Regions from separate parts of the Sporosarcina sp. P3 genome, predicted to be linked through region 2. Evidence: riboswitches for the same ligand, from Rfam matches in the RefSeq annotation. Region 2 holds a riboswitch; each other region holds the start of a gene.
What was found. Region 2 has a riboswitch for thiamine pyrophosphate ahead of CSV61_RS10305 (thiamine phosphate synthase). Riboswitches for the same ligand answer to the same signal wherever they lie in the genome.
Positions count from the first base shown of each region.

Region 1: another riboswitch for thiamine pyrophosphate. It lies ahead of tenA (thiaminase II); the one in region 2 lies ahead of CSV61_RS10305 (thiamine phosphate synthase).
Region 3: another riboswitch for thiamine pyrophosphate. It lies ahead of thiC (phosphomethylpyrimidine synthase ThiC); the one in region 2 lies ahead of CSV61_RS10305 (thiamine phosphate synthase).

Region 1 covers NZ_PDZE01000003.1:95,310-98,595, forward strand. The annotation lists gene hpaB (4-hydroxyphenylacetate 3-monooxygenase, oxygenase component) at 1-60, shown strand, start outside; gene CSV61_RS04730 (DUF3889 domain-containing protein) at 211-555, opposite strand; gene tenA (thiaminase II) at 639-1,334, opposite strand; TPP riboswitch at 1,425-1,527, opposite strand; gene CSV61_RS04740 (YheE family protein) at 1,622-2,059, opposite strand; gene CSV61_RS04745 (urease accessory protein UreD) at 2,681-3,286, opposite strand, start outside.
Region 2 covers NZ_PDZE01000007.1:67,652-70,937, forward strand. The annotation lists gene CSV61_RS10295 (heavy metal translocating P-type ATPase) at 1-745, shown strand, start outside; gene CSV61_RS10300 (Crp/Fnr family transcriptional regulator) at 723-1,412, shown strand; TPP riboswitch at 1,470-1,578, shown strand; gene CSV61_RS10305 (thiamine phosphate synthase) at 1,649-2,248, shown strand; gene thiS (sulfur carrier protein ThiS) at 2,232-2,438, shown strand; gene CSV61_RS10315 (thiazole synthase) at 2,435-3,208, shown strand; gene CSV61_RS10320 (ThiF family adenylyltransferase) at 3,205-3,286, shown strand, end outside.
Region 3 covers NZ_PDZE01000001.1:355,007-358,292, reverse strand. The annotation lists gene thiC (phosphomethylpyrimidine synthase ThiC) at 1-1,638, opposite strand, end outside; TPP riboswitch at 1,757-1,874, opposite strand; gene CSV61_RS01765 (calcium/sodium antiporter) at 2,399-3,286, shown strand, end outside.

The sequences.
Region 1 (3,286 bases), on a different contig from region 2:
TACCGATCCTATCCTAAAGATGCAGGGCAGGAAATGATACGTCGTTTACTTTCAGATTAAGTATGATGTCAGCAATTCGCCTAAACTATTCAGACACATGTCTATTACAGGTAGTTCACTAACGACATCAAGACTCACATTTTCTTTTATCAAAAGTTACCGAATAACACAATGCCCCTAGGCCAGATTATATAGCCTAGGGGCGTTGTATTATCTAACAGGTATTTCTTGAAAGTCAATGCGAATGAATTTACCTGTTTCAGCTGAATAGGTGACACTCACAATCACACCGAACTCCCGCCCTTCCTCTTTTAACCAGAGCTGAAACTTCTCCACACTGGTAACTTGCTTTGAGTCGGTTGCGAGATGCAAATAATCCTTGATATCTGCATGAGGATATTTGAGCATCGTTTGCTTGATAGCGAGTCTTGACCATTTGGCATATGCCGGTACTTCCACTTTACTAAATGCAGTAAATGGCGGATCACCAATGCCCGAGCCACTTGTCAATAAAACGCCAAGTGCCAAGCTTATTTTCGCAAAGATGGCGCACACCTCCTTCAAGAATAGCATGCGCTGTTTATAGTCAATCAATTCTAAAAATAAATATCACAAAAGTTATCTGATATTTTTCTTGTTTAGGTTGTCATCGTCTGCTCTTCCTGCACACCAGGCCACATTTGTTTTGTATACGCCATATCCCAGAACATATACTCGTAACGAGTCGTATTAAGGAAAATTTCCTCTAATCTAAGTAATTCTGATTCAGGTTTTCCTTCTGCAGTTTCATCCATTAATTCTAAGCACCAAGTAGCCAACTCTCCGAAATCTTCTGATGAGTACATGCGAACCCAGTCACCATACAAAGGATGATTCAACGCTTTCGGCAACTCAGCCAGCTCTTTGCCGATCTCCCAATAGCTCCACGCACACGGCAATAATGCAGCGACAACTTCCGCTAACGAACCGTTTTGACTGACATGCAGCATATAGTGCGTATATGCCAGGACAATTGGAGACGGCTTTGCATTCTCAAGTTCTTCTTCTGTAATGCCAAAACGAGCTGCGTATTTACGATGAAGCTCCATTTCTGTGTTTAATGTACCGTTAAGCAACGCAGCGAATTTCCCCATCATCTCGACGTCGGTCGCTTTCATCGTGCCTACAGCAAACACTTTCGCATAGTCAATTAAATACAAATAGTCTTGCACCATATAAAAACGAAACTTCTCTTGATCTAGCGTGCCACTGCCAATCTCCTGAACAAATGGGTGGCTATGATTCTGTCTCCAAATCGGTAATGTCTTCTCTAACAAACGCTCAGTGAACTTCATGTATACTCTCCCCTTTTTCGTAGTAAATGAAAAAACCACTTCTTGACCAGAAGTGGCGGAGAGACATCACAGAGCACGAAAATAGGCTACGTAACATCAGCACCACTTCCTTACGCCGGTATGAACCGGATCAAGTTAAAGGGTTAAAGCAAAATGCTTCTCTCAGCTCCGTAGAGCACCCCTAGCGGTAACGACTATTTCATTTGTATATCCATTGTAGGCATATCTTGTCAGAGGAGTCAAACAAATTGAGATTATTTTGACAAGAGACACGCAGTATTCATTTATTATTCTAGATGATCTTTTAGCTTTTTCTGAACATCTTCTTCTATTTTTTTCACGCGTTCATCTTTTAGTTTACGTCTTGGTTTAGGATGAAACCATTCAATTTCACCATTAATAAAAGTTCCTTTAAACTCTTCACCCTGAATCTTCAATTTAAATATCTGAAGTGGTCGGGCTTGATTGCTGCTAATCGAACGTTCGATTTCAATATTATCCGCTTCATTCCGAATCCCTTGCTCAGATAACAACTCCAACACTTTATCCTCTATGGCAATTATTTCTTCTTCACCGACATCTTGCTTGGGATGTGGATGGAGCCAATGAATTTCACCATCGTGATAGTCACCCTTATACTTACGACCTTCCAAGATGAGCTTAAACTGAATTCGCTCGTAATGCCTGTCTTCAAAAACCTTTTCCGCTTCAAAGTCGTCTACCACAGGAACCACCTCCAAAAATAGTATCAAGTCTTTTATCTACAGAATAGCTCATCTTACTTCATCCACTACTACTAATTCAAGTGATCTAGCCCGAACTTTTATTTCCCAGTCGTTCAAATTCATTTATAAATTCCTCTTCAAAAAAGTTAATTTAAATACATCTCAGCAATAGGTTGTTGTCAGACCAATCATAGTGCCAAGACACTTGAAATAAAACCAAAATCAAGTGAAAAATTGATGATCACGGTCAGCCTAATAGCCGTTCGATCTATGATCACTTTGCTCATTATTAGCCTGCATAACAAATTCCCACTGGTGTAACGACCTTATTACAGCTATTACTACTATACACAGTTGAGCTTATACACTCAAAACACTAATAATTCTACTTGGATTGATATCAGGGTACAGCTTATGAAATGTCTTCACTCTCATGTTTAATGATACCCTGATTTCTGTTTTTCAATCATTTGAAATGGCACGCTAACTATTTTGTTGTACTGGTACCTAAGTGGTTCGAAGACATTCCAATGCGCGAACTAGAAGTCATATAGTTATTTGTGTAAAAGTAGTCTGTTTTACGAAAAAACCCAACAACTCTTCAGAATTGTCGGGCCGTTTTTAGTACTTTCTTAAAAAACTTGGTTTCGTTTGATACCATTCGTCGCTAATCAAATGGTGACAGACTGAAATAATCCGCTCTATGACTTGCGTCTGGTTTGCTAATATACGGATGGTGAAGCCCGGAACAGCAAGCTTAGATAATCCAAATGTAAATTCTCCAGCTTCTTGTTGAATCGTCTCATATAGCCGATCCAATAAAGCATCACTTGTTTTTTCTCCAACGACAATGAACGAACCTAAATGTGTGTACCCTTCCATAAAGCCTAACCCATTCATATGCTGAGATGCTGGATGAAGTTTAATATGGTCAAAGGCAACTAGTTGTTGTTCCATATAAATCTCCGTTTTCAAACGAAGCATATCGTAGCTGAATTTTTCTCCTTCCGGCGACCAGCCAGGAGTTAAAATATCGGAATATAACAATGTTGCGCCCTTTTCCATATATATACTATTCTTCTGATAACTACTAGCATCTTTGTATGCAATAATTGCATCTGGTAAGTACTCTAGATAACTGTCTTTCTTCATATGAAAGATTGCCTCTTGGTACACTTGCTTGGTGGGCGTTTTGTATACTTTTGTCGCCGATTGAGTTGTCAATGT
Region 2 (3,286 bases):
AGCCGGCAACCGAAAGCTGATGGTTTTACAAGGGGTACCTATTTCTCCAGACATCGAAGCCTATGCATCCAAACGAGAAAAAGCAGGCAATACGGCTGTGTTCATTAGCATTCGTGGAGAAATCGCAGGTATTATTTCCATTGCGGATCAAATCCGTCCGGAAGCCGCAGCTGCTCTCGCCAAACTACGACAAAATGGGATTAAACAAATGATTATGCTAACGGGCGACAATGTTCATACAGCTCGCCTAGTCGGTGAACAACTTGGTCTCGACAATGTCCATGCAGAGTTGTTACCCGAAGAGAAAGTAGCAGCTGTACAAAAATTGAAAAAGCAAGGACACCGAGTCGCTATGGCGGGTGACGGAATCAATGACGCGCCTGCCATTGCCACTGCAGATATTGGGCTCGCGATGGGTAAAGGCGGAACCGACATTTCCATGGAAACAGCGGATATCGTCTTGATGGCGGATCGACTTGATCAATTCGCCCATGCGTATGCCTTATCGAAAGCAACGGTTAACAATATGAAACAAAATACATTTTTCGCAGTTGGCACAGTATTCCTCCTGTTAATTGGCGTACTGCTAGGCAAAGTCTTCCTAGCATCCGGAATGCTCGTCCACGAAGCGAGTGTACTCCTTGTCATATTGAACGCCATTCGATTAATACGCTATACTAGTGACAGAGCGTCCAATCGAAAGGTAAACGAGGTGAAAGTGAATGAGTCAGCAGCCCCACAATAACACGACCGATCATAGTATGTGTGTATCGCTTGTTCCACTGTTCAATCACTTGGAAACAGATCAGATGAAGCGCATTGTAGAACTCGCACGAAGCACCCCCTATCCACGGGGGAAAATTATTTACAACGAAGGCGACCGCTCCGAAGGCCTGTATATCTTGCATAAAGGACGAATCAAAGTATACCGTCTGTCGGAAAACGGAAAAGAGCAGATCGTACGAATTTTAGAACCGGGAGATTTCACGGGCGAGCTATCGTTATTTGATGCCAAACCTCATGACGCCTATGCAGAAACACTCGAACCCGTAGAATTATGCGTCATTCAACGAGACCAAATGCAACAACTGCTGCAAAAGCATCCCGCGATTTCATTGAAAATGTTGGAGGAATTCTCCTCCCGCCTCGGCCGGACAGAACAACGGGCAGCGCGAATCGGCATGGAATCTGCAGAAACGCGGATCGCCCTTTACCTGGCCGATTTATCAGAAGAACAACGTCAATTGAAAGTCGAATTACCAATGAGTCGCAAAGACCTTGCCTCTCACCTCGGAACGACACCCGAAACGATCAGTCGAAAATTAACTGTCTTCGAAGAGTCTGGTTGGATTCGACAATCCGGCATGAAAACGGTGGAAATTCTTGATTTGGATGCTTTGTTACTGTTATAAAAGAAATCCTTTTCATTCCACCGCGCACATGATACGCTAGTTCTGAAAACCAAATATTTTGACCATTAGGGGAATCCTTTACAAGGACTGAGAAAAGAGTGTGGCTCTGAAACCCTTATTACCTGAACAGGCTAGCACCTGCGGAGGGAAGTGGCGAGTCGTTCCGTAAATATTTCTGTCGACATTTCTACCACTTTCCGATTCAGGAAGTGGTTTTTTCTATTGGAGGTGAATGAATGAAATTACTTGGCGTGACCGACGACCGTCTTTCGGTTGAGGAACTAACACTACACTTGCAACAAACAGCACCGTATCTTGATGCCATTATTTTGCGGGAAAAGTCCAAGACAGATGAACAGTTGGAAGATTTGATCACACGTCTTGCAAGCAGTGGATTTTCACTCGACCGGCTCATTCTACACGCTAGACCTCACCTGGCGAGCAGGTTGAACATCAAAAAAGTGCAACTGACTAGTTATGGCATGTCGTTACGGGATGCACAACGGAAATTTCCCAAGCTCACTTTCGGTTGCTCGATTCATTCATCGGCAGAAGCAAAAGAAGCTGTGCAAGAAGGAGCGGACTGGCTCTTATACGGCCATGTTTTCGAAACGAATTCGAAGCCCGGACTCCCAGCACGCGGAACGGAAGAATTGTTTTCTATTGCAGAGCGTAGTCCGATTCCTGTGTATGCAATTGGCGGAATTCAGCCGCATCACTTGCTCGACTTACAGCGAAACAACGTAGCAGGTGCGGCCGTATTATCCCCTATGCGTTCACTAAACGTCTTACAAGGTTATAGAAAAGGAGTGGTATCTAGTGGAGAAAGTGATTGACCTGAACGGTAAGTCGTATTCCGTCGTTCCGGAAGTAGGGACGATCCAGCAGTTACTTGAGCATTTAGGACTTGGTGATCGTATTTTGATTGTAGAGAAAAACAAAGAGATTTTGCAGAAAGAGTACTACGATGCACCGATTATGGACCGAGATCAAATTGAAATCATACATTTTGTAGGAGGCGGATGAAGATGTTAAAAATTGCAGATAAAGAATTCTCTTCACGGTTATTACTAGGTACAGGGAAATACCCTTCATTTGACATACAAAAGCAAGCTGTTGCGGTGTCGGAAGCAGAAATCCTGACGTTTGCGGTACGACGCATGGATATTTTCGAAAAATCACAACCCAATTTCCTCGAGCAACTAGATTTAACGCGCTATACATTGCTACCGAATACGGCAGGAGCGAATACAGCAGAAGAAGCCGTACATATCGCACGTCTCGCCAAAGCATCCGGACTATGCGACATGGTAAAAGTTGAAATCATCGGGTGTAGCCGTTCATTACTCCCTGATCCCGTGGAAACATTACGTGCGTCTGAAATGCTGTTAGAAGAAGGCTTCATTGTATTACCTTATACGTCAGACGATGTGGTGCTCGCGAGAAAACTATGCGAATTAGGCGTTCACGCTATCATGCCAGGCGCTGCGCCAATCGGTTCGGGCAGAGGCATTCTGAACCCACTGAATCTATCATTCATCATCGAGCAATCCAATGTGCCCGTCATCATTGACGCTGGCGTCGGCTCGCCAAAAGACGCGGCTTTTGCGATGGAACTCGGAGCAGACGGTGTATTGTTGAATACGGCAGTATCCGAAGCCGCCAATCCTATCATGATGGCGGAAGCAATGAAGTTGGCGATCGAAGCGGGACGTCTCGGTTATAAAGCTGGGCGTATGCCAGTGCGTGACTATGGCGTAGCTAGTAGTCCAACTGAAGGGCTTGTGACGAATTGATTAGTAAATATTCTCGGCAAGAGCTGTTTGCCCCCATCGGACCAGTTGGTCAACAGCGTATTCGCGAGGCAAAAGTTT
Region 3 (3,286 bases), on a different contig from region 2:
AAACTTGGGTCCACACATCGAACAGAAGTGAGCGATTTTTGCTCCTTCAGCCGGTAACGTTTCATCATGATATTCCATCGCGCGTTCAGGATCCAAACTTAAATTAAATTGATCTCTCCAACGGAATTCGAAACGGGCTTTTGATAAAGCGTCATCGCGTTTTTGTGCATTCGGATGGCCTTTTGCTAAATCAGCTGCATGGGCTGCGATTTTATACGTTATGACGCCTTCACGTACATCATCTTTATTCGGTAAACCGAGATGTTCTTTAGGCGTTACATAGCATAACATGGCCGTCCCGAACCAACCGATCATAGCCGCACCAATAGCGGATGTGATGTGATCGTAGGCAGGAGCAATATCTGTCGTCAAAGGACCGAGTGTATAGAAAGGTGCTTCTTGGCATATCTCCATTTGCTTATCAACGTTTTGCTTAATTAAATGCATAGGCACATGTCCTGGACCTTCTACCATGACTTGCACATCATGGGTCCAAGCAATTCTTGTAAGTTCTCCAAGTGTTTCAAGTTCAGCGAATTGTGCCTCGTCATTGGCATCAGCAATGGAGCCGGGACGTAATCCATCTCCTAATGAAAAGGCAATATCGTACTGTTTCATAATTTCACATATATCTTCAAAGTGTGTGTACAGAAAGCTTTCTTTATGATGCAACATACACCACTGGGCCATAATAGAACCACCTCGTGAGACAATTCCAGTCACGCGATGAATGGTCATGGGAATATAACGGAGCAGAACACCCGCATGGATTGTAAAGTAGCTGACACCTTGCTCTGCCTGCTCGATCAATGTGTCGCGGAATACTTCCCATGAGAGGTCCTCGACTTTGCCATTTACTTTTTCCAACGCTTGGTATAATGGAACCGTACCCACTGGAACAGGGGAGTTGCGAATGATCCATTCACGTGTTGTGTGAATGTTCTTTCCGGTTGATAAATCCATGATGTTGTCTGCGCCCCAACGTGTAGCCCATGTCATCTTTTCTACCTCTTCAGCAATGGATGAGGAGACAGCAGAATTTCCGATATTCGCATTAATTTTCACATGGAATTTACCTCCGATAATCATCGGTTCCGCTTCTGGATGGTTAATGTTAGACGGGATAATTGCCCGTCCTCTCGCTACTTCATCCCGTACAAGTTCAGGCGTCACATTTTCACGGATGGCAATAAACTCCATTTCAGGTGTAATAATACCTTTGCGCGCATAATGCATTTGCGTAACATTCATGCCTTTTTTTGCTCGTAATGGTTTTCGTTTCAACAATGGAAATTCTGCATCTTTTTGCATGTGTTCCATTGAACGATAGCCATTATCCTGTGGCTTCACTTGTCTGCCGTCATATTCTTCTACATCATTTCGTTCCACTATCCAGTTCTTTTTGATCATTGGAAGTCCTTTTTTAATATCTACTTGATAACCTGCTTCCGTATATTTCCCGCTTGTATCATAAACACGGAAAGGTTCATTCGCTATTTCGCCTTGATCAGTTAGAGTCGGTGATAGCTCAATTTCGCGCATCGGTACGAGTATGTCTGGACGACTTCCTTGTACGTAAACCTTTCTACTGGCCGGAAAACATTCATGGATCTGGATTTCTTCTTTCTTCTCTTGCATGTTGTCATCGTCTCCTTTTGAGGGGTGACATGACTCGGTTCAAGGAAAGGGAATCGGCAACAAAAAAGACCAGTTCCATAAATAGGACCTGGTCTTCAAAACGCAAAAATACGCGTCGCTGATAAAATGAAAACTTCCCTACGCTGGTACGAGCCAGATCAGGTCCAAAGAGTCCGGAATGCGTGTACTATCATTCCATCTCAGTCCAATTACGTTGGACACCCCTAGTTATAGTATTTAATTGTGTGAACAGGGATAGTCTATCATATCTTATCTAACTTTTAAAGAGTTTTTATACTTATAAATTCCATAGATACCGTTATTTACATGATACCCATGTTATTTAAGGAAGTAGAAATGTAAGATCAGGAAGATCTGGTTTGTAGAACTGGTTCAATGCACAGGCTATTTTAATAAAATCTTTTTACTACCACTTAAAAGAGCAAGTAGAGTTGGGAAGTAGATTCATGTGCATGACTTGTAGGATGCATAAGTAGTGATGACGTGAGATAATCAAAATGAAAAAATAATAGAAGGGAGGATTCCTGGTGAAGAGTGTACATCGTATAAAATATGAGTGACTGGACAGGATGATTGCAATGGAGATGTAGAGTCAAATACATATTGTAATATTCATCATTGTGCTTGTCATGAAGTGCATCAAGTATGCAGGATTTGAACCAATTATTTTATGCTAGACATGACCTACTTACATACAGCTAATTAATCATTTTATTCCTATGGAGGAGGTAACAACTACATGATCTATGTTTTACTCATTATTGGATTTGTATTATTGATCAAGGGAGCCGACTTTTTTGTAGATGGTTCTTCCAATATCGCAAGGCTGCTGCAAATCCCACCTATTTTAATCGGGCTCACGATTGTAGCACTCGGAACGAGCTCACCCGAAGCAACGGTCAGTATTATAGCCGCATTAGGCGGAAATGCGGACGTTTCTGTCGGGAACGTAGTGGGAAGTAATATATTTAATATTACTATGGTTGTCGGCATAGCGGCATTTTTGTTCCCGTTGAAGGTACAAAGCGAAACGATCCGTAAAGAGATTCCATTCACATTATTAGCAAGTATAGTGATGTTAGTATTGATGAGTGATATGGCACTGCAAGGCTTCAGCAGCAATGTAATCACGCGTAGTGATGGAATGATTTTCTTAATATTCCTTTCGATCTTTATGTATTATGTGATTGAACTTGGCCTCAGAAGCCGTCAAAATGCCACGCTTACACAAGCGACAGGGAACGTGAAGTGGGGGAAGAATATACTCATTACTCTAGTCGGATTGGCTGCGATTATATTCGGAGGAGATTTAGTTGTCGATAATGCTACGAAAATCGCTTATTCTCTTGGCATGAGTGAAACGTTGGTCGGTCTGACAATCATCGCAATCGGTACTTCTCTACCCGAATTGGTTACGTCGATTTCAGCTGCTTTGAAAAAGGAAAGTGAAATCGCTTTAGGAAACATTGTCGGGAGCAATATTTTTAACATCCTATTTGTTCTCGGCGCTTCCTCTGTCATTACGCCCATTGCAGTGAACGATAAAGTATTTATCGATGTGATTATTATGATTGCATTGACGTTCATATTGTTGGTATTCGCTAGAACTGGCTTCAGGATTGGTAAG